DNA from 3 places in the Microbacterium sp. ZXT2-5 genome. Region 1 is predicted to be linked to each of the others. Evidence: predicted binding sites of a transcription regulator. Region 1 holds the regulator's gene; each other region holds the start of a gene.
The links. Region 1 encodes HrcA, which represses chaperone genes, less so after heat shock. Its sites were predicted from a motif close to TTNGCACTCGNNNNNNNCGAGTGCNAA; they were not measured.
Positions count from the first base shown of each region.

Region 2: groES (co-chaperone GroES) is a predicted target of HrcA. The motif match lies at 2,797-2,823, and genes of this name have one in related genera.
Region 3: ACZBH1_RS09990 (Hsp20/alpha crystallin family protein) is a predicted target of HrcA. The motif match lies at 4,361-4,387, and genes of this name have one in related genera.

Region 1 is NZ_JBUZWD010000002.1:384,973-391,058, reverse strand. It holds gene ACZBH1_RS15325 (16S rRNA (uracil(1498)-N(3))-methyltransferase) at 1-39, opposite strand, end outside; gene dnaJ (molecular chaperone DnaJ) at 43-1,155, opposite strand; gene hrcA (heat-inducible transcriptional repressor HrcA) at 1,207-2,247, opposite strand; gene hemW (radical SAM family heme chaperone HemW) at 2,387-3,604, opposite strand; gene ACZBH1_RS15305 (DUF1990 domain-containing protein) at 3,612-4,262, opposite strand; gene lepA (translation elongation factor 4) at 4,273-6,086, opposite strand, start outside.
Region 2 is NZ_JBUZWD010000001.1:742,553-748,638, reverse strand. It holds gene ACZBH1_RS03275 (helix-turn-helix transcriptional regulator) at 1-722, opposite strand, end outside; gene ACZBH1_RS03270 (Hsp70 family protein) at 748-2,634, opposite strand; gene groES (co-chaperone GroES) at 2,903-3,199, shown strand; gene rarD (EamA family transporter RarD) at 3,441-4,322, shown strand; gene ACZBH1_RS03255 (metal-sensitive transcriptional regulator) at 4,339-4,662, opposite strand; gene ACZBH1_RS03250 (heavy metal translocating P-type ATPase) at 4,674-6,086, opposite strand, start outside.
Region 3 is NZ_JBUZWD010000001.1:2,287,803-2,293,888, reverse strand. It holds gene ACZBH1_RS10015 (MarR family winged helix-turn-helix transcriptional regulator) at 1-236, shown strand, start outside; gene ACZBH1_RS10010 (ABC transporter permease) at 253-987, opposite strand; gene ACZBH1_RS10005 (ABC transporter ATP-binding protein) at 984-1,823, opposite strand; gene ACZBH1_RS10000 (thymidine kinase) at 1,931-2,515, shown strand; gene ACZBH1_RS09995 (low temperature requirement protein A) at 2,543-3,736, shown strand; gene ACZBH1_RS09990 (Hsp20/alpha crystallin family protein) at 3,848-4,306, opposite strand; gene ACZBH1_RS09985 (L-serine ammonia-lyase, iron-sulfur-dependent, subunit alpha) at 4,415-6,016, opposite strand.

The sequences.
Region 1 (6,086 bases):
GAGCCCAGCGGCGTCGTCGACGAGGAAGTGCAGCGGCATGGCTCAGCCGTTCCGGAAGCGGTCGCGCAACTTGGCGAACAGTCCCTGGTGGAACTCCGCGAGCCGGGGACCGGGGGCCTTCGTGCGCTTGGCGAACTCCTCGATCAGGGCGCGCTCCTTGTGGTCCAGCCGCGTCGGGGTCACCACGTGCACGCCGACCTTGAGATCGCCGCGCTGCGAGCCGCGCAGCGGGGTGATGCCGCGCCCCTTGATCGTCAGGATGTCGCCGGCCTGCACGCCGGGGCGCACCTCGAGCTCGACCGGGCCGTCCAGCGACTGGATCGTCGTGGTCGTGCCGAGGATCGCGTCGGGCATCGACACCTCGAGGGTCGCCAGCAGGTCGTCGCCGTCACGGCTGAACACCTCGTGGGGCGACACCGTCACCTCGATGTACAGGTCGCCGTTCGGGCCGCCGGCGGGGCCGACCTCGCCCGAGCCCGGCAGCTGCAGGCGCAGGCCGGTCTCCACGCCGGCGGGGATGTCGAGGGACACGGTGCGGCGCGCGCGCACACGCCCCTGCCCCTGGCACGTCGCGCAGGGGTACGGGATCGTAGTGCCGTAGCCCTGGCACACGTTGCACGGCTGCGACGTCACGACGTTGCCCAGCAGGCTCCGCACCTGACGCTGGACGTTGCCCGTGCCGTGGCAGATGTCGCACGTCACGGGGCTGGTGCCGGGCTGGCAGCACGACCCCTGGCAGGTCTCGCACAGCACGGCGGTGTCGACGTCGATGTCGCGGTGGGCGCCGAACACCACGTCCCCGAGCTCCAGGGTGACGCGCACGAGGGCGTCCTGCCCGCGCTCGCGCCGCGACCGCGGCCGGCCGCCGCGCGTGCCCCCGGCCGCGCCGAAGAAGGTCTCGAAGATGTCGTTGAACCCGCCGAACCCGCCGGCGCCGCCGAACGGAGAATCGGCGCCGCCCACGTCGTAGCGGGCGCGCTGCTCGGGGTCGCTGAGCACGTCGTAGGCGTGCGTGACGAGCTTGAACCTCTCGGCCGCGTCCTCGCCGGGGTTCACGTCCGGGTGGAGCTGGCGCGCGAGCTTGCGGTAGGCCTTCTTGATCTCGTCGGGGGTGGCCTCGCGCGAAACGCCGAGGACCTCGTAGTGGTCAGCCACTTTCGCCTTCCTGCCGCGGCGGCGCCGCGGGATCGTGGGTACGCGTCCGCGTCAGCGGGAGCTGTCGTCCTGCTCGAGCATGCGCGTGAGGTAGCGCGCGACGGCACGGACCGCCGCGAGGTTCGAGGGGTAGTCCATGCGGGTGGGGCCGAGCACGCCGACACGCGCGAGCGAGCCGGTGGCATCGTAATCGCTGGCGACGACGGATGCCTCGGCCAGGCCGAACGGCTCGTTCTCGCGTCCGATGCTGGCGGCGAGCCCCTGCTCGTCGGCCACCATCTCGCCCATGAGCCGCAGCAGCGTCACCTGCTCCTCGATCGCCTCGAGGAGCGGATAGATGCTGCCGCGGAAGTCCGACTCGCTGCGCGCGAGATTGGCGCTGCCGGCCATCACGAGCCTGTCCTGGCGGAACTCCTCGAGCTCCTCGGCGACCGCACGCACGATCTCGTCGGTGGCGCGCTCGTGGGCGGGGGCTTGCGGGGCCTGCGCCTCCAGGCGGTCGGCGATGCGCTGCAGCCCCTCCCGGACGGGCCGGCCCACCAGCAGCGTGCCGAGCTCGGCACGGATGCGCGCGAGATCGGCCTCGTCGAACTCGTCGCCCACGAAGGCGAGCCGCTGCGAGACCCGGCCGGTGTCGGTGACGACGATGACGAGCATGCGCCCGGCGCCGAGCTGCACGAGCTCGACGTGCGTGACGGTGGCGCGGGCGAACGACGGGTACTGCACGATCGCGACCTGGCCCGTGAGCTGCGTGAGTGCGCGCACCGTGCGCACGAGCACATCGTCGAGGTCTCCGGGGCCGTCGAGGAACGAGGCGATCGCGGACCGCTGCGCCGGCGAGAGCGGCCGCAGCTCCGCCAGATGGTCGACGAACACCCGATACCCCTTGTCGGTCGGCACGCGGCCGGACGACGTGTGCGGGGCGGCGATGAGCTCCTCGTCTTCGAGCAGGGCCATGTCGTTGCGGATGGTCGCCGCAGAGACGCCGAAGGCGTGCCGCTCGACGATCGCCTTGCTGCCGACCGGCTCGCGCGTGTCGACGTAGTCCTGGACGATCGCCCGCAGCACCTGGAGTCCGCGCTCGCTGACCATCACGCCTCCTCACGCCCGATCTGGCACTCGCATGACTGGAGTGCCAATTCTATCCGATGAGCCCGTCACGATCGCTGAGCGACGCCGCGTCCGCAGATCTCCGCGCGGCTCCGCCCCGGCACGCCCCGGCGCGGGCGCCTCACGGCGTCAGCGCCCGGACGACGGCGTCGGCCAGGAGCCGCCCGCGTCGGGTGAGCACGACACGGCCCCGGAGCGCGTCCCGCCCCTCGATCAGGCCGTCGGCGATCAGCGCGGCCACCGCGTGCCGACCCTCGCCCAGCAGCTCGTCGACGGGCATCCCCTCGCGGATGCGGGTGCGCAGCAGTACGCTCTCCAGACCGCGGGCGGCGGCATCCGGGATCTCCCGCCCCGCCGCGGGCGACTCGCCGGCCGCGAGGCGCTGGGCGTAGGCCGCCGGGTGCTTGACGTTCCAGAAGCGCACGCCGTTGACGTGGCTGTGGGCGCCGGGGCCGAAGCCCCACCAGTCGGTCCCCGTCCAGTACGCCAGGTTGTGCCGGGAGCGGTGCTCGGGGCCGCGGGACCAGTTCGACACCTCGTACCAGTCGAAGCCGGCGACGGACAGCAGGTCGTCGGCGAGCTCGTACATGTCGGCCTGCAGGTCGTCGTCGGGCGCGGCGACCTCGCCGCGGCGGATCTGACGGGCGAGCTTGGTGCCATCCTCGATGATCAGCGCGTAGGCCGAGATGTGGTCGGGCTCCAGCGCGACGGCCGTCGCGAGGGAGCTGCGCCAGTCGTCGAGCGTCTCGCCCGGTGCGCCGTAGATGAGGTCGACGCTGACGTCGAGTCCCGCCTCGCGTGCGGCCGACACGGCGGTGCGCACGTTGTCGGGGTCGTGGGTGCGGTCGAGCGCTGCCAGGACGCGGGGGACGGCGGACTGCATGCCGATCGACATCCGGGTGACCCTCGCTGCCGCCAGCTCGGCCGCCACCGCCGGCGACACCGTGTCGGGATTGGCCTCGACGGTGATCTCCGCGTCGTCCCGGAGCCCGAACGCCTCGCGCACCCCGTCGAGCATGCGCGCGAGATCCCCCGGCGGCAGCAGCGTGGGCGTGCCTCCGCCGAAGAAGACCGTCGATGCAGGCCGGGTGCCGCCGGCGCGCTCGAGGACGCTCCGGGCGAGGCCGATCTCGCGCAGGAGCGTGTCGGCGTACTGGTCCTGGCGTGCCCCGCGCAGCTCGGACGCCGTGTAGGTGTTGAAGTCGCAGTACCCGCACCGCACGCGGCAGAAGGGCACGTGCAGGTACACGCCGAAGTCGGTGGCCTGATCGATGCGGATGCCGGCCGGCAGCGAGCCGTCCGCCGGAACGGGCTCGCCGAGAGGAAGAGCGGAGCCCATCAGCGCCTCACGCGGGGGTGGTGTACAGCGGCGAGATCGCGCGCAGATAGCGCGTGAACAGCTCACGCCGGCGGCGCCTGGTCAGCGCGGGCAGCATCCGGTACAGCAGCGCGTGCGGGGCGTCGAACGCGCGAACGGTGAACCACACCTCGTCCTTGTCGTTCCAGTCCAGCATGAACGACTCCTCGCCGCTGACCACCGAGTCGCCGACCGTGCCCAGGGCGAAGCCGACGCGCCGGGGCTCCTCGATGGCGAAGATCACCCGGAGCTCGGCATCCGCCCGAAGCCCCTTGACGCGGCCCGCGACGCGGATCGTCGTGCCGGGCCCCACGTACGGGGTGCCGTCGGCGTCGAAGCGCTGCTCCGACTCGGTGCGGCTCGGCGCGACCGGGTTGCCCTCGGCGTCGAAGCTCACGCCCGAGTACATCGGCCCGGAAGCCGGGCGGACGTCGGTCACCTCGAGTCCGGCGCCGCGCTGGGCGGTCCACGACAGCAGCGCATCGCTCGCGGCGTGGAAGCGGGCCTCGCCGCTGCCGATGCGCCACGACTGCTCCGCGGGGATGCTGCGCTCCGGCGGGAAGTGCATCAGATCGGCCGCCTGCGTCGCCCCGACGGCGGCGTAGTCGACGGTGTCGTCACGGAAGGTCCCTCGACGCATGAGGACCAGCCTACTTGGCGCCCTTGGTCTCGACGTCACCCGAGAGCGCGGCGATGAACGCCTCCTGGGGGACCTCCACGCGCCCGACCATCTTCATGCGCTTCTTGCCCTCCTTCTGCTTCTCGAGGAGCTTGCGCTTGCGCGAGATGTCACCGCCGTAGCACTTCGCCAGGACGTCCTTGCGCATGGCGCGGATGTTCTCGCGCGCGATGATGCGGGCGCCGATGGCGGCCTGGATCGGCACCTCGAACTGCTGCCGCGGGATGAGCTTGCGCAGGCGCTCGGTCATCATGGTGCCGTACGCGTACGCCTTCTCGCGGTGCACGATCGAGCTGAAGGCGTCGACCTTGTCGCCCTGCAGCAGGATGTCGACCTTGACCAGGTCGGCCGTCTGCGAGCCGGCGGGCTCGTAGTCGAGGCTCGCGTAGCCCTGGGTCTTGGACTTCAGCTGATCGAAGAAATCGAACACGATCTCGCCGAGCGGCATGTTGTAGCGCAGCTCGACGCGGTCCTCGCTGAGGTAGTCCATGCCCAGCAGCGACCCGCGGCGCGACTGGCACAGCTCCATGACCGTGCCGACGTAGTCCTTGGGCAGCAGGATCCCCACCTTCACCACGGGCTCCGAGACCTCGGCGACGCGGCCGTCGGGGTACTCGCTGGGGTTGGTGACCACGACCGTCTCCCCCGTGTCGGTGGTGACCTCGTAGGTCACCGACGGCGCGGTCGTGATGAGGTCGAGGTCGAACTCGCGCGACAGGCGCTCGGTGATGATCTCGAGGTGCAGCAGCCCGAGGAAGCCGCAGCGGAAGCCGAAGCCCAGCGCGACCGACGTCTCGGGCTCGTACTGGAGGGAGGCATCCGACAGCTTGAGCTTGTCCAGCGCCTCGCGCAGATCGCCGTAGTCGCTGCCGTCGATCGGGTAGATGCCGGAGAACACCATCGGCTTCGGGTCGGTGTACCCCGGCAGGGCTTCGGCGGCGGGCTTGCGCTGATTGGTGATCGTGTCGCCGACCTTCGACTGGCGCACGTCCTTCACGCCGGTGATCAGGTAGCCGACCTCGCCGACGCCGAGACCCCGGGTGGGCACCGGCTCGGGGCTGGACACGCCGATCTCGAGGAGGTCGTGGGTGGCTCGCGTCGACATCATCTGGATCCGCTCGCGCGGCTCGAGCTTGCCGTCGACCATGCGGACGTACGTCACGACGCCGCGGTACGAGTCGTACACCGAGTCGAAGATCATCGCGCGGGCCGGGGCGTCGGCGTCGCCCGTGGGCGCGGGGATCTGCTCGACGATGCGGTCCAGCAGGTCCTCGACGCCCATCCCCGTCTTGCCGGACACCCGCAGCACGTCGTCGGGCGAGCCGCCGATCAGGTTGGCCAGTTCGGCGGCGAACTTCTCGGGGTCGGCTGCCGGGAGGTCGATCTTGTTGAGCACCGGGATGATGTGCAGGTCGTTCTCGAGCGCGAGGTAGAGGTTGGCGAGGGTCTGGGCCTCGATCCCCTGCGCGGCGTCGACGAGCAGGATCGCGCCCTCGCAGGCGGCGAGCGAGCGCGACACCTCGTAGGTGAAGTCCACGTGCCCGGGCGTGTCGATCATGTTCAGCGCGAACGTCCCGTCCGCGGTGGACCACGGCATGCGGACGGCCTGCGACTTGATCGTGATTCCCCGCTCGCGCTCGATGTCCATGCGGTCGAGATACTGCGCGCGCATGTCGCGGTCGGATACGACGCCGGTGATCTGCAGCATCCTGTCCGCCAGCGTCGACTTTCCGTGGTCGATGTGGGCGATGATGCAGAAGTTGCGGATCAGCTCAGGAGGGGTCG
Region 2 (6,086 bases), on a different contig from region 1:
GGCAGCTCGGCTGCGGGCGGGGTGTCATCCCCGGCCGCCACGCTGATCGTCTCCACCGCGCGCCGCACCTCCGGGTTCACGACGCCCAGCCGGTGCGCGACGCTCTGCCCGAGCACGCGACCCAGCGCCAGATGGCCGGCGTCGTCGGCGCAGTCGCGATCGTCGTGCGCGGTCAGCGCCGCGGAGACGAGCCAGGAGACGCCGCCGGTCGCCTCGAGGATGTGGTCCAGGCACGGCGCTGAGATCTCGCGGCCGGTGGCGGAGAGGTGGTCGAGCACGTCCGAGCGCGTCACGTGCCCGAGGACGAGCGCGGGCCGGCCGCGCTCCAGGTGGCGCGCGATGTCCGACAGCCGGCTCGAGGTCGGCCACGGCCTGCTCGCTGCCACGAGGGAGCTGTCGGGATCGGCGGCCCGCGCGCTGAGGCCGTCGAGCTGTGCCGACGGCAGCAGATGCAGGTCGTCGACGAGGAGCACGCTCCCGGCGGGGACGCGCGTCACGTCGGTGTCGGGACCGAGCACGTGCAGCGGCACATCGCTGCCGGCGAGGTAGCGCTGCGCACCCCGGAGGATCGTCGTCTTGCCCGATCCGGCGTTGCCCGAGATGAGCATCCGGGTCGGGGTCTCGCGCTCGGTGAGCACATCGATGAGAGGCTGCGCGTGGCGCGCACCCGTGAAGTCGGCGGCGTCGAAGTACGACGCCATGACGGCGGTCGGCGTTGACATCGGATCCCCAGGCGGTCCGGCGGCGTCAGGAGACGGTCTCGGGGGCAGGGGAGGGATCCGGTGCCGGCTGCACCTCGGTGGGCGCCGGCTCCGGTGCCGGGTCGGCCGGTGGCGACGTCGGCTCCGGCTCCGGCTCGGGCTGGGGGACCGGCTCGGGCTCCGGCTCCGGCGTCGGCTCCGGCTGCGTCGTCGGCTCGGGTTCCGGCTGCGTCGCCGGCCCCGGCTCGGGCTCCGGTTGGGTCGTGGGCTCCGGTTGCGTCGTCGGTGCCGGCTGCGTCGTCCCGCCGGTCGTGGGGCCCGGATCGGGCCGCGGGGCGCTGCCGGTCGGAGCCGGGGTCGACGATCCGGCGGCCGGCCGCGTGGACGTGCCTTCCCTCGTCGTCGTCGAGGTCGTGCGGTTCGGCGTCGCCTTCGAGATCGGCGCGCCCTGCCGGATGTTCTGCTTTCCGGCGCCCGGATCTGCCGCGCCGTCCGACCCGGGGCCCGACTCGGGCGCCGTCTCGACCGCATCGGCGTCGTCCGGCTCCGCGGGATCAGCTGCGTTGTCCTCGGCGGGTGCCGGCGTCGGCTCCCAGCCCGACAGCGAGAGGAAGCCCTCGCTGCCGTTGCCGAGCGTCATCGTGCTGCCGAAGACGATCGCCGCAGCGACGAGGACCGCCGCCGCCGAGACGGCGATGGTGTGCCGGAGGCCGGGTCCCGTCTGCGCGACGACCGGAGAGACCGGCGCCGCCGGTGCTGATGCGTCGACGGCGGCTGAGAGCTCGAGCACCGCGCTCGGTGCGCCCTCGAAGACGACGAGTTCGCCGCGTGCCGTGATCTCGCCGTCTATGGCGCGGATCAGCGCGGTGTGAGCTGCTCCCAGCGCGATGGAGGCCTTCGGATCGGCGTCGATGGCCGTGGGCCGGTCCAGGCGCTCGGAGAGCCGCTGGGTGATCAGCGGGATGCGGGAGGATCCGCCGATGAGCAGCACGGCGTCGAGCTGGGCGGGGTCGATCTCGACCGCGTCGAGCGCCCGCTCGAGCGCGTCGATCGTCCGCGACACGAACGGGTCGATCATGTCCTCGAACTCGGCGCGGGTCAGCCGGACGCTCGAGCGGCCGGCCGCGACCAGCACGGGGACCACGACGTCGGAGTCGAACGACAGCGCCTCTTTGGCGTCCACGCATTCACGGCGAAGCTGCGACAGCGCGACCCGCGCATCGGCGGAGGAGTCGTCGAGCGCCTCGCTGGAGACGTCGGCGGAGCGGAGCACGTGGCGCACCACCGCGTCGTCGAAGTCGGTGCCGCCGAGGTCGCTGAGGCCCACCGGCTCGCCGATGAGCTCGAACGAGGACTCCCTCTTGCGCAGCAGCACGCCGTCGAACGTGCCGCCGCCCAGGTCGTAGACGGCGATGGTCGCTCCGGGCGCGAGTTCGCGCGAGGCCTCGTAGTGGCGTGCCGCGGCCTCGGGCTCGGTCATGTACTCCACGTCGCGGATCCCGACGTCCGCCAGCGCCGCGCTGATCAGACCGAGACGGTGCGGTCCCCAGGTGACCGGATGCGTCAGGGTGACGCCCGCCGGCGCGGTGCCCTCCCGCTCGCCGACGATGGCGATGATGTCCGCGACGGTCCGCGCGTAGAGCTCTTCGGCGCGGATCGCCCGATCGCCCACGACCAGCGGGACCTCGTCTCCGATGCTGCGCTTGAACTCGCGGATCAGCCGTTCCGGCTCCGTCACGCCTCGCCGCTCGGCGGCATCGCCGAAGAGGAGGTCGCCCGCCTCGCCGACGAAGACGACGGCCGCGACGCTGTCGCCGCGGCGCCCCAGTGCGAACGGCGCCGATGAGATGCTGCCGTCCCCGGTGATGCGCGCTGTTGCCGCGCCGACCCTGCTGGTCCCGAGATCCACAGCAAGGTAATACTGCTCAGCCATGCGAAAACATGCCCCCACGTTTCGATGTGCGAGCTCCCCCGATCCCGCGTCGAAGCTCTCTTCCCCAAGAGAGGCCCGACAGTCGCCGATGATACGCCGTCATGCGATCGCGTCTCAAGGGATGAGTGGGAAAGCGAAGCGCCCCGGCGTTCCGGTCATCCGTTGGCACTCACGTTGCGTGAGTGCCAGCCGGTTGCCTAGACTGACATCAGCACTCTCAAGGGCAGAGTGCTAACGAGTCTTAGTCTCAAGAAGGAAGAGGTAGACCGTGTCGGTTTCCATCAAGCCGCTCGAGGACCGCATCGTCATCAAGCAGGTCGAGGCCGAGCAGACCACGTCCAGCGGTCTGGTCATCCCCGACACCGCCAAGGAGAAGCCCCAGGAGGGCGAGGTCGTGGCGGTGGGCCCGGGTCGTATCGACGACAACGGCAACCGCATCCCGATCGACGTCGCCGTCGGCGACCGCGTGATCTACAGCAAGTACGGCGGGACCGAGGTCAAGTTCGGCGGCGACGAGTTCCTCGTCTTGTCGGCCCGCGACGTCCTGGCGGTCGTCGTCCGCTGAGTCCCGCGCGCTGCGCGAACCGAGAGGGTCGGATGCTTCGGCATCCGACCCTCTCGCCGTGTGTCGGGCTCATCCCCGCGCCGCCCGCGTCGGGCGGGCGTAGGCTGACCCGGTGAGTCACGAGCAGTCCCGCCTCCCCGAACGCGCCGAGGCGGACGGGCTCGACGACTCGACGGCGCTGGACCTCGGGGTCACGACCAGCACCGGCGCCGTCCGCGTCGCCGAGGCGCGGGAGCGCTCGCTGGGCGGGATCTACACGTTCTCGGCGTACCTGCTGTGGGGTTTCCTGCCGCTGTACTTCCTGCTGCTGGCTCCCACCGGGCCGTGGGAGATCGTGGCGTGGCGCATCCTGCTGTCGCTCGCGTTCTGCGCGCTGCTGCTCACGGTGACGCGCACCTGGCCGCGGCTCGTCGCCATCTTCCGGCAGCCGCGGGTCCTCGGGCTGACCGTGATCGCGGGCCTGGTCATCTACGTCAACTGGCAGGTCTTCATCTACGGCGCGCTGACCGGGCACGTCATCGAGACGAGCCTCGGCTACTTCATCAACCCGATCGCCACCGTGCTGCTCGCGGTGCTCGTGCTGCGGGAGCGCCTGCGGCCGACGCAGTGGGTCGCCATCGGCATCGCCGCGGCGGCGGTCACCGTGATCGTCGTCGGCTACGGCGCCTTCCCGTGGATCGCCCTCACCCTCGCGGCGTCGTTCGGCGTGTACGGCCTGGTCAAGAAGAAGGTCGGGCCGTCGGTGGATGCCGTCAGCGGCCTCACCCTCGAGACGCTGTGGCTGACCCCGATCGCGGTGGCGGTCCTCGTGATCGTCGGCGTGACGGAGGGGCTCACGATGGGCGCCGCCGGCTGGCCGCACGCCGTGCTGCTGAGCCTCGCGGGCATCGTCACCGCGATCCCGCTGCTGCTGTTCGCCGCGGGCGCCCGCCGGGTCTCGCTCACGACGATCGGGCTGCTGCAGTTCGTGGCGCCCATCCTGCAGTTCCTCGTGGGGTGGCTGGTGCTCGGGGAGCCGATGCCGCTGGAGCGGTGGATCGGCTTCGGGCTGGTGTGGCTCGCGCTCTCGGTGCTGACGGTCGACTCGATCCTCCACGCCCGGCGCATGCGCGCGGCCGCGTGAGGCCTCGTCGCTCAGCTCAGCGCACGAGGCGTGCGATGGCCTGCGAGGCCTCGGTGATCTTCGCGTCGGCCTCGGGGCCGCCCAGGCGAGCCGCGTCCACGACGCAGTGGCGCAGGTGGTCGTCGAGGAGCCCGACCGCGACGGCCTCGAGCGCCGAGGTCAGGGCGCTGATCTGCGTGAGGATGTCGATGCAGTACTTCTCGTCCTCCACCATCTTGTGGATGCCGCGGGCCTGACCCTCGATGCGCTTCAGGCGGTTGAGGTACTTGTCCTTGTCGGTGATGTAGCCGTGGTGGGAGTGCTCTCCGGCGGGCGAAGGCGCGAGGGTGGTGTCGGTCATGTCGGACTCCTTCAGCGGTGACGGGTGGAGAGGCTCTGGAACCGGCGCAGCCGCAGGCTGTTGCCCACGACGAAGACGCTCGAGAAGGCCATCGCCGCTCCGGCGATCATAGGGTTCAGCAGCCCGAGGGCCGCGAGGGGGATCGCGGCGACGTTGTACGCGAAGGCCCAGAACAGGTTCACCTTGATGGTGCCGAGCGTGGCCCGCGAGAGCCGGATCGCGTCGGCGGCGCTGCGCAGATCGCCGCGGACGAGCGTGATGTCGGATGCCTCGATCGCGGCATCCGTCCCCGTCCCCATCGCGAGTCCCAGGTCTGCCTGAGCGAGGGCGGCAGCGTCGTTGACGCCGTCGCCGACCATCGCGACCACGCGGCCCTCCGCCTGCAGCGCCTCGATGACGGCGACCTTGTCGTGCGGGAGCACCTCGGCGGTGACGCGCTCGATGCCGACCTCGTCGGCGATCGCGCGCGCCGCGGCGGCGTTGTCTCCGGTGAGCAGCACCGGCGTGAGCCCGAGCGCGCGCAGCTGCGCGACGGCCTCGGCGCTCGTCGGCTTCACCTGGTCGGCCACCACGAGGAGTCCTCGCACGGCGCCGTCCGCGGCGACCAGCACGGCGGTGCGCCCGAGCGCCTCGGCGGATGCCTTGGCCGCGGCGACATCGGCGGGCAGCGCGAGCGACCAGTCGGTGAGGAGCGCTTCGCGTCCGACGAGCACGGCGTGGCCGTCCACGACGCCCGAGACGCCCTTCCCCGGCACGTTCTGGAACGCCTCGACGTCGGCGAGCGGTCCGGTCTCATCGGCGGCCGCGCGGGCGATCGCCTGCGCGATCGGGTGCTCGGACGCGTGCTCGAGCGCACCCGCGAGACGGAGGAGCTGAGAGCGACCGGATGCCGCGGCATCCGTCTGCCCCGTCTGCGACGCGACCACCACGTCGACGAGGGCCATCCGGCCGGTCGTGACCGTGCCGGTCTTGTCGAGCACGACGGTGTCGACGGTGCGCGTGGACTCCAGGACCTCGGGCCCCTTGATGAGGATGCCGAGCTGCGCGCCGCGGCCGGTGCCGACGAGCAGCGCGGTGGGGGTGGCGAGCCCGAGCGCGCAGGGGCACGCGATGATCAGCACCGCGACGGCGGCGGTGAAGGCCATGGATGCCGGGGCGCCGGTGAGCAGCCATGCCACGAGCGTGCCGAGCGCGAGCAGCAGCACGACAGGCACGAAGACCCCGGAGATCCGGTCGGCCAGGCGCTGCACCTGCGCCTTGCCGGACTGGGCCTCCTCGACCAGGCGCGCCATCTGGGCGAGCTGCGTGTCGTCGCCCACGCGGGTCGCGCGCACCACGAGCCGCCCGCCGGCGTTGACGGTGGCGCCGACGACCGCGTCGCCGGGCACGACCTCGACGGGCACGGACTCGCCGGTGACCATCGA
Region 3 (6,086 bases), on a different contig from region 1:
TCTCGCGGCTGGTCGACCGCATGGTGACGCGCGGGCTGCTCACGAAGTGCGCGGATCCCGACGACGGCCGCGGAGCGCTCGTCACCGCGACGGATGCCGGTGCGTCGCTGTTCCGCCGGATCGCGAGCGCGCACGGACGTGCGATCGCCGAGCGGATGTCGCTGCTCTCGGACGACGAGCTCGCTCAGCTGCGCGACCTCACGGCCAAGCTGCGCAAGAAGCAGCCCAGCTGCTGAGCCGCGGGCCGGTCCGTCACGGTGTGCGACGGCGGAGCGTGAGGGACGCCAGGATGAGCGAGCCGACGGCGAACGCGACCACGACGAGCAGTGGCCCGAACACGTCCCATCCCTCGTCTCCGGCCGTCACCGCGTTGATCGTGTCGATCGCATAGCTCAGCGGCAGCACCTTCGAGATCTGGTACAGCGCGTCGGGCATGTCCTCGCGCGGCATGAACAGGCCGCCGAGGATGATCTGCGGGAACACGATCAGCGGCATGAACTGCACCGCCTGGAACTCCGTCCGCGCGAACGCGCTCGCGAACAGTCCGAGCGCGCTGCCCAGGATCGCGTCGACGACGGCCACGAGGCCGAGCTGCCAGAGCGGTCCGTCGACGTCGAGCCCGCACACCCACACCGCGAAGGTGACGGTGACGATCGCCTGCAGGGTCGCCATCAGCCCGAAGGCGAGGCCGTACCCCAGGATGAAGTCGGTCTTGCGGATCGGGGTCGTCATCAGGCGCTCGAGCGTGCCCGACCTGCGCTCGCGGAGGGTCGTGATCGAGGTGATGAGGAACATGACGATGAACGGGAAGAGCGCCAGGATGGCCCCCCCGAACTGGTCGAAGACGCCGTCCAGATCGCTGAACAGCCACGCGAACAGCCCGACCAGCAGGCTCGGGGCGACGAGCATCAGGGCGATCGAGCGCGGGTCGTGGCTCAGCTGCCGGAGCACGCGGCCGGCGGTCGCGACCGTCAGGGTGCCGTTCACGGCGCACCCCCGTCCTTCGCGCGTCGCGCGGGCGCGTCCGCGTTCCGGCGTGCCTCACGGCGGGTCAGGGCGTGGCCTTCGTGGGCGTCGGCCGGGGCGTCCTGCGCCCGCCGCAGCGCGTCCTGCTGGACGAGCGCGAGGAACGCGGCATCCGGATCCGTCTCTCCGGTGTCGGCGAGCAGACCGCCGGGGGTCGTGTCGGCGATGATGCGCCCTGCCCTCATCAGCACCAGCCGGTCGCACCGCAGCGCCTCGTCCATGACGTGACTCGACACGATGAGCGTCGCCCCTGCGTCGGCGAGTGCGCGGAAGACGTCCCAGAGCTCGGCGCGCAGCAGCGGGTCCAGGCCCACCGTCGGCTCGTCCAGCACGAGGAGCTCCGGCGCGCCGAGCATCGCCACACCGAGCGAGACCCGCGTCTCCTGGCCGCCGCTGAGGGAGTCGATGGTCTGATCGCGCTGGTCGGCGAGCCCGACCTGCTCGATGACGCGGTCGACGTCCGAGCGGTGGGCGCCGACGAGCCGGGCGAAGTACCGCATGTTCTGCCGGATGGTGAGGTCGCCGTAGACCGAGGCCGCCTGAGTGTCGTACGACACCCGCCGGCGCAGCGCCGCCGATCCGGCCGGCTCCCCCAGCACGGTGACGGTGCCGCCCTCGACCTTCTGCACGCCCACGATCGCGCGCATCAGTGTGGTCTTGCCGCAGCCGGACGGTCCCAGAAGGCCCGTGATCTCTCCGCGCGGAACTTCGAGATGAAGGTCCCTGAAGACCTCGGTGGTGCCGCGCCTCACGTGCAGCCCGCGCACCGTGACGGCATCCGCTGCAGGCATATTCATCACGTGTGAACAGTGACCCCGCGGCGGCACGCCGTCAAGAGGTCCGGAGACGCAGGCCCGGAGTCCGGGCACCGCGTCCGGTGATGGACGGCCGTAGGGTGGGCGCCATGCACACACGCAACCAGGCCAGGCTGCAGGTGGTGGCCGGTCCGATGTTCGCCGGCAAGTCCGAGGAGCTGCTGCGGCGGGTCCGCCGCGCGCGCATCGCCGGGCTGTCGGTCGAGGTGCTCAGCCATGCGCTCGACGATCGGCGCGGCGAGGGTCAGGTCAGCTCCCATTCGGGACTCAGCGTGGCGTCGAGGCCGGTCGCCGACGTCGCCGGGCTCGTGTCCGCCGTGCGCGGCAGGGACCTGGATCTCGTCGCCGTCGACGAGGCGCAGTTCTTCGGTCCCGAGCTCGTCGGCGCCGTGGACGGGCTGGTCGCCGACGGCGTGGACGTCGTGGTGTCGGGCTTGTGCGTCACGTTCGACGGGGAGCCCTTCGAGCCCCTCCCGTCGCTGATGGCGATCGCCGAGGACGTGATCAAGCTGACCGCGGTGTGCGCCGTGTGCGGGGAGGACGCCGCATTCCATCAGCGGATCTCGGCAGCGGATGCCGGTGACGCAAGGATCCCGACCCGCGCGCAGATCGGCGGCATCGAGTCCTATCAGGCCCGCTGCCGCCGGCATTTCACCGGCCGCGGGAGCCGGTGAACGAGGGCCGCAGTGCCAGGATGAGGCATGACCTTTGGGCTGGCGCGCGATGTGATGCGCCCGACCGACTCGCCGCGCGCCGACCGCGTCACCTATGTCGAGCTCTTCTTCGACCTCGTCTTCGTGTTCGCCCTGACGCAGCTGTCGAGCTATCTCGCCGAGCACCAGAATCCGGCGGGCCTGCTCGAGGGCGTGATCATGGTGTGCGCCCTGTGGTGGGCGTGGGTCTCGACCACGTGGGTCACGAACTGGCTCGACCCCGTCGCGCTGCCCGTGCGCGGCGTGGTGATCGGCCTCGCCTTCGTGGCCCTGGTGATGAGCGTGGCGATCGCGGAGGCGTTCGGCGAGCGGGCGTGGGCATTCGCCCTCGCCTACGTCGTGCTGCAGATCGGCCGCACGGCGTTCATCGTGTGGGCGACGCGTCGCCATGACCGCCAGGTGTCGCACGACTTCACGCTGGTGCTGGTCTGGACGGCTGTGGCCGCGGGCCTGTGGATCGCCGGGGCACTGCTGCCGCTGTGGTGGCAGCTGCCGCTCTGGGCGGCCGCCCTCGCCGTGGAGCTCCTCGGCACCATCCTCGGCTTCCCCGTTCCCGGACGCGGCCGCGTGCTCATCGGCGCCTGGGACCTCTCCGGGCCCCATATCGCCGAGCGCACGGCCCTGTTCGTCCTCATCGCCCTGGGCGAGGGGCTCCTGGTCACCGGGTTCGCCTTCGTGGCGAAGGAGTCATCGGCCGAGTCCATCATCGCCATGGCGGCGGCGTTCGCCGCCGCGGCCGCCATCTGGTGGATCTACTTCGATCACGGCGAGCGCTTGGGCTCGGAGGCGATCGAGGCGGCCGACGAGCCCGGCCGCCTCGCGCGGACGGCGTATACCTGGATCCACCTCGCCATCATCGGCGGGATCGTCGCGCTGAGCGTGGGCGACAAGGAGGCCCTCGCCCATCCGCGGGCAGCCGGCTTCGCGTCCACGGTCGCCGTGCTGCTGGGCCCGCTGCTGTTCCTGATCGGCTGCGTCCTCTTCCGGCGCGTGCTCGAGCAGCGGTGGGCGCGTGCCCAGCTCGCGGGCATCGCGGCGCTGCTGGTCGTCGGCGCGGTGGCGCTGGCCTCGGGCGGGATCGGTGCGCTGTGGCTCACCGTCGCCGCCTCCGTCGTGCTCGCCGGAGTCGCCGCGGGCGAGACGCTCGATCGCGTCCGCCGCGGCCGCCGCAGCGGAGGCTGAGCGGGCCCGGACCGGCTGCTGCGGCCTCGCTCCCGGGCCGTGCGGAAAGACGGGATGCCCCGTCCCCGGCGTGGGGACGAGGCATCCGTCGATCGTGTGCGGCTCAGCCGGTCACTGCTCGATGGGCTGCGGCGCGTCCGAGGTGGACTCGTGCGCCTGGATGGTGGGCGACGACCCCTCGGTCATCACCTCGACCTTGCGCGGCTTCGCCTTCTCGCTGACGGGGATCGTGACGCTCAGCACGCCGTTGTTGTAGCTGGCGGAGATGCTGTCGGTGTCGATCCCCTGGCCGAGGTTGAGCTGCCGCAGGAAGCTCGCGGCCTCGCGCTCACGGGTGATCCACTTGACGTCTTCGCCGCTGTGGAGGGTGCGCTCGGCGCGGATGGTCAAGAGCTGGCCGTCCACGTCGATGTCGACGGATCCCGGGTCGATGCCCGGCAGATCGGCGGTCAGGACGTAGTGGTCGCCATCGCGGTACAGGTCCATCGGCATGCGGCGCGGGCCGCGTCGCGTGTCGAAGAGACTCGACGCCAGACGATCGAGATCACGGAACGGGTCATACGTAGCCATGGTTGTCTCCTCTCGTTCTTGGAGTTGAGTCGAGTCGACTCAACTAATCACAGATTAGCACTCGAAGGGTGCGAGTGCTAGGTCCGCTGTTCGCCGTGAACGAACGCGTCAGCACTCGATAACGTTGACCGCGAGCCCGCCCTCGCTGGTCTCCTTGTACTTGTGCGACATGTCGATCCCCGTCTGCCGCATCGTCTCGACCACGGCATCGAGCGAGACGTAGTGCGAGCCGTCACCGCGCAGCGCGAGCCGCGCCGCAGTGACGGCGGTGGACGCCGCGATCGCGTTGCGCTCGATGCACGGAATCTGCACCAGCCCGCCGACCGGGTCGCAGGTGAGGCCGAGATGGTGCTCCATCGCGATCTCGGCCGCGTTCTCGATCTGGCGGTTGGTGCCGCCCATCACGGCGGTGAGCCCACCGGCGGCCATCGCGCACGCCGACCCGACCTCGGCCTGGCAGCCGCCCTCGGCCCCCGAGATCGACGCGTTCGCCTTGAAGAGAGAGCCGAGCGCCGTCGCGGTGAGGAGATACCGACGGATGCCGCGGCGACGGTTCGCCTCGGCGACCTCGCGCTCGTCCCACCCGGCGATCGCCTCGGGCGCGGCGGCATGCCCGTGGTAGCCGAGGAGGGCGCTGCCGACGAGCTCGCCGTACGGGGTGACCGCGTTGCCGGCGCCGAGCCCCGAATCGGCGAGGAAGCGCCACCAGTACATCGCCACGGCGGGCACGATCCCCGCGGCGCCGTTCGTGGGCGCGGTCACCACGCGGCCACCGGCGGCGTTCTCCTCGTTGACCGCGAGCGCGAAGGCACCGAGCCACTCCCCCGGGAGTTCGCGGCGACCGTCCGCTTCCGCCGTCTCGAGCTGTGCGCGGATGGCAGCGGCACGCCGCTTCACGCCCAGCATGCCCGGCAGCACGCCGTCGGCGCGCAGACCGGCCTGGACGCAGGCGGCCATCGCATCCCAGATGGCGTCCAGCCCCTCGGCGACCTGCTCCTCGCTGCGAAGCGCCGTCTCGTTGAGGCGGGCGGCCTCGGCGATCGTGAGGCCCCGCTCATCGCACAGCGCCAGCAGCTGCTCGGCGCTGTCGAAATCCATCGGGTACACGGACGCTGACGCAGTGGCGCCCGCGCCGGTCGACGGGTCACCCTCGCGGCGGATGAATCCGCCTCCGACCGAGTAGTACGTCTCGCGGGCGATGAGGCCGGCACCGGACACCGGCTCGATCTCGACCGTCGCGGCGGACGCGCCGGTCTCGCGGATGCCGGGACCGCTCAGCGCGCGTGCCGGGCCGTCGTCAGCGGATGCCCACGCCTCCAGCGTCATCGCGTTCGCGTGCGCGGGCAGCCTGGTCCGCGGCGCGAAGACGACGTCGTCGCGCCGGAACGGCACGGCGTGGACGCCCGCGACGGCGAGCGCCTCGCCGTCGGGCCATCCGCTCCACGCCGCACGGACGGCATCCGGATCCACCGTCTCGGGTTCGTGTCCCTGCAGGCCTGCGACCACCGCGTCCGGCGTGCCGTGGCCGATGCCGGTCGCGCCGAGCGAGCCGTAGAGCGTGCAGGTGACCCGCCGCACGCGGGGCAGCGCACCGCAGGCGCGCAGCCGCTCGGCGAAGTCGTGGGCCGCCCGCATGGGGCCGACCGTGTGGGAGCTCGAGGGTCCTACGCCGATGGAGAACAGCTCGAACGCCGAGACGTAGGCGCTCATCGCCACCAGGCTAAAGCACGCCCCGTGCGATCTGCAGGGCGTTACCGAGTCGATAGGAGCACGATGCGCG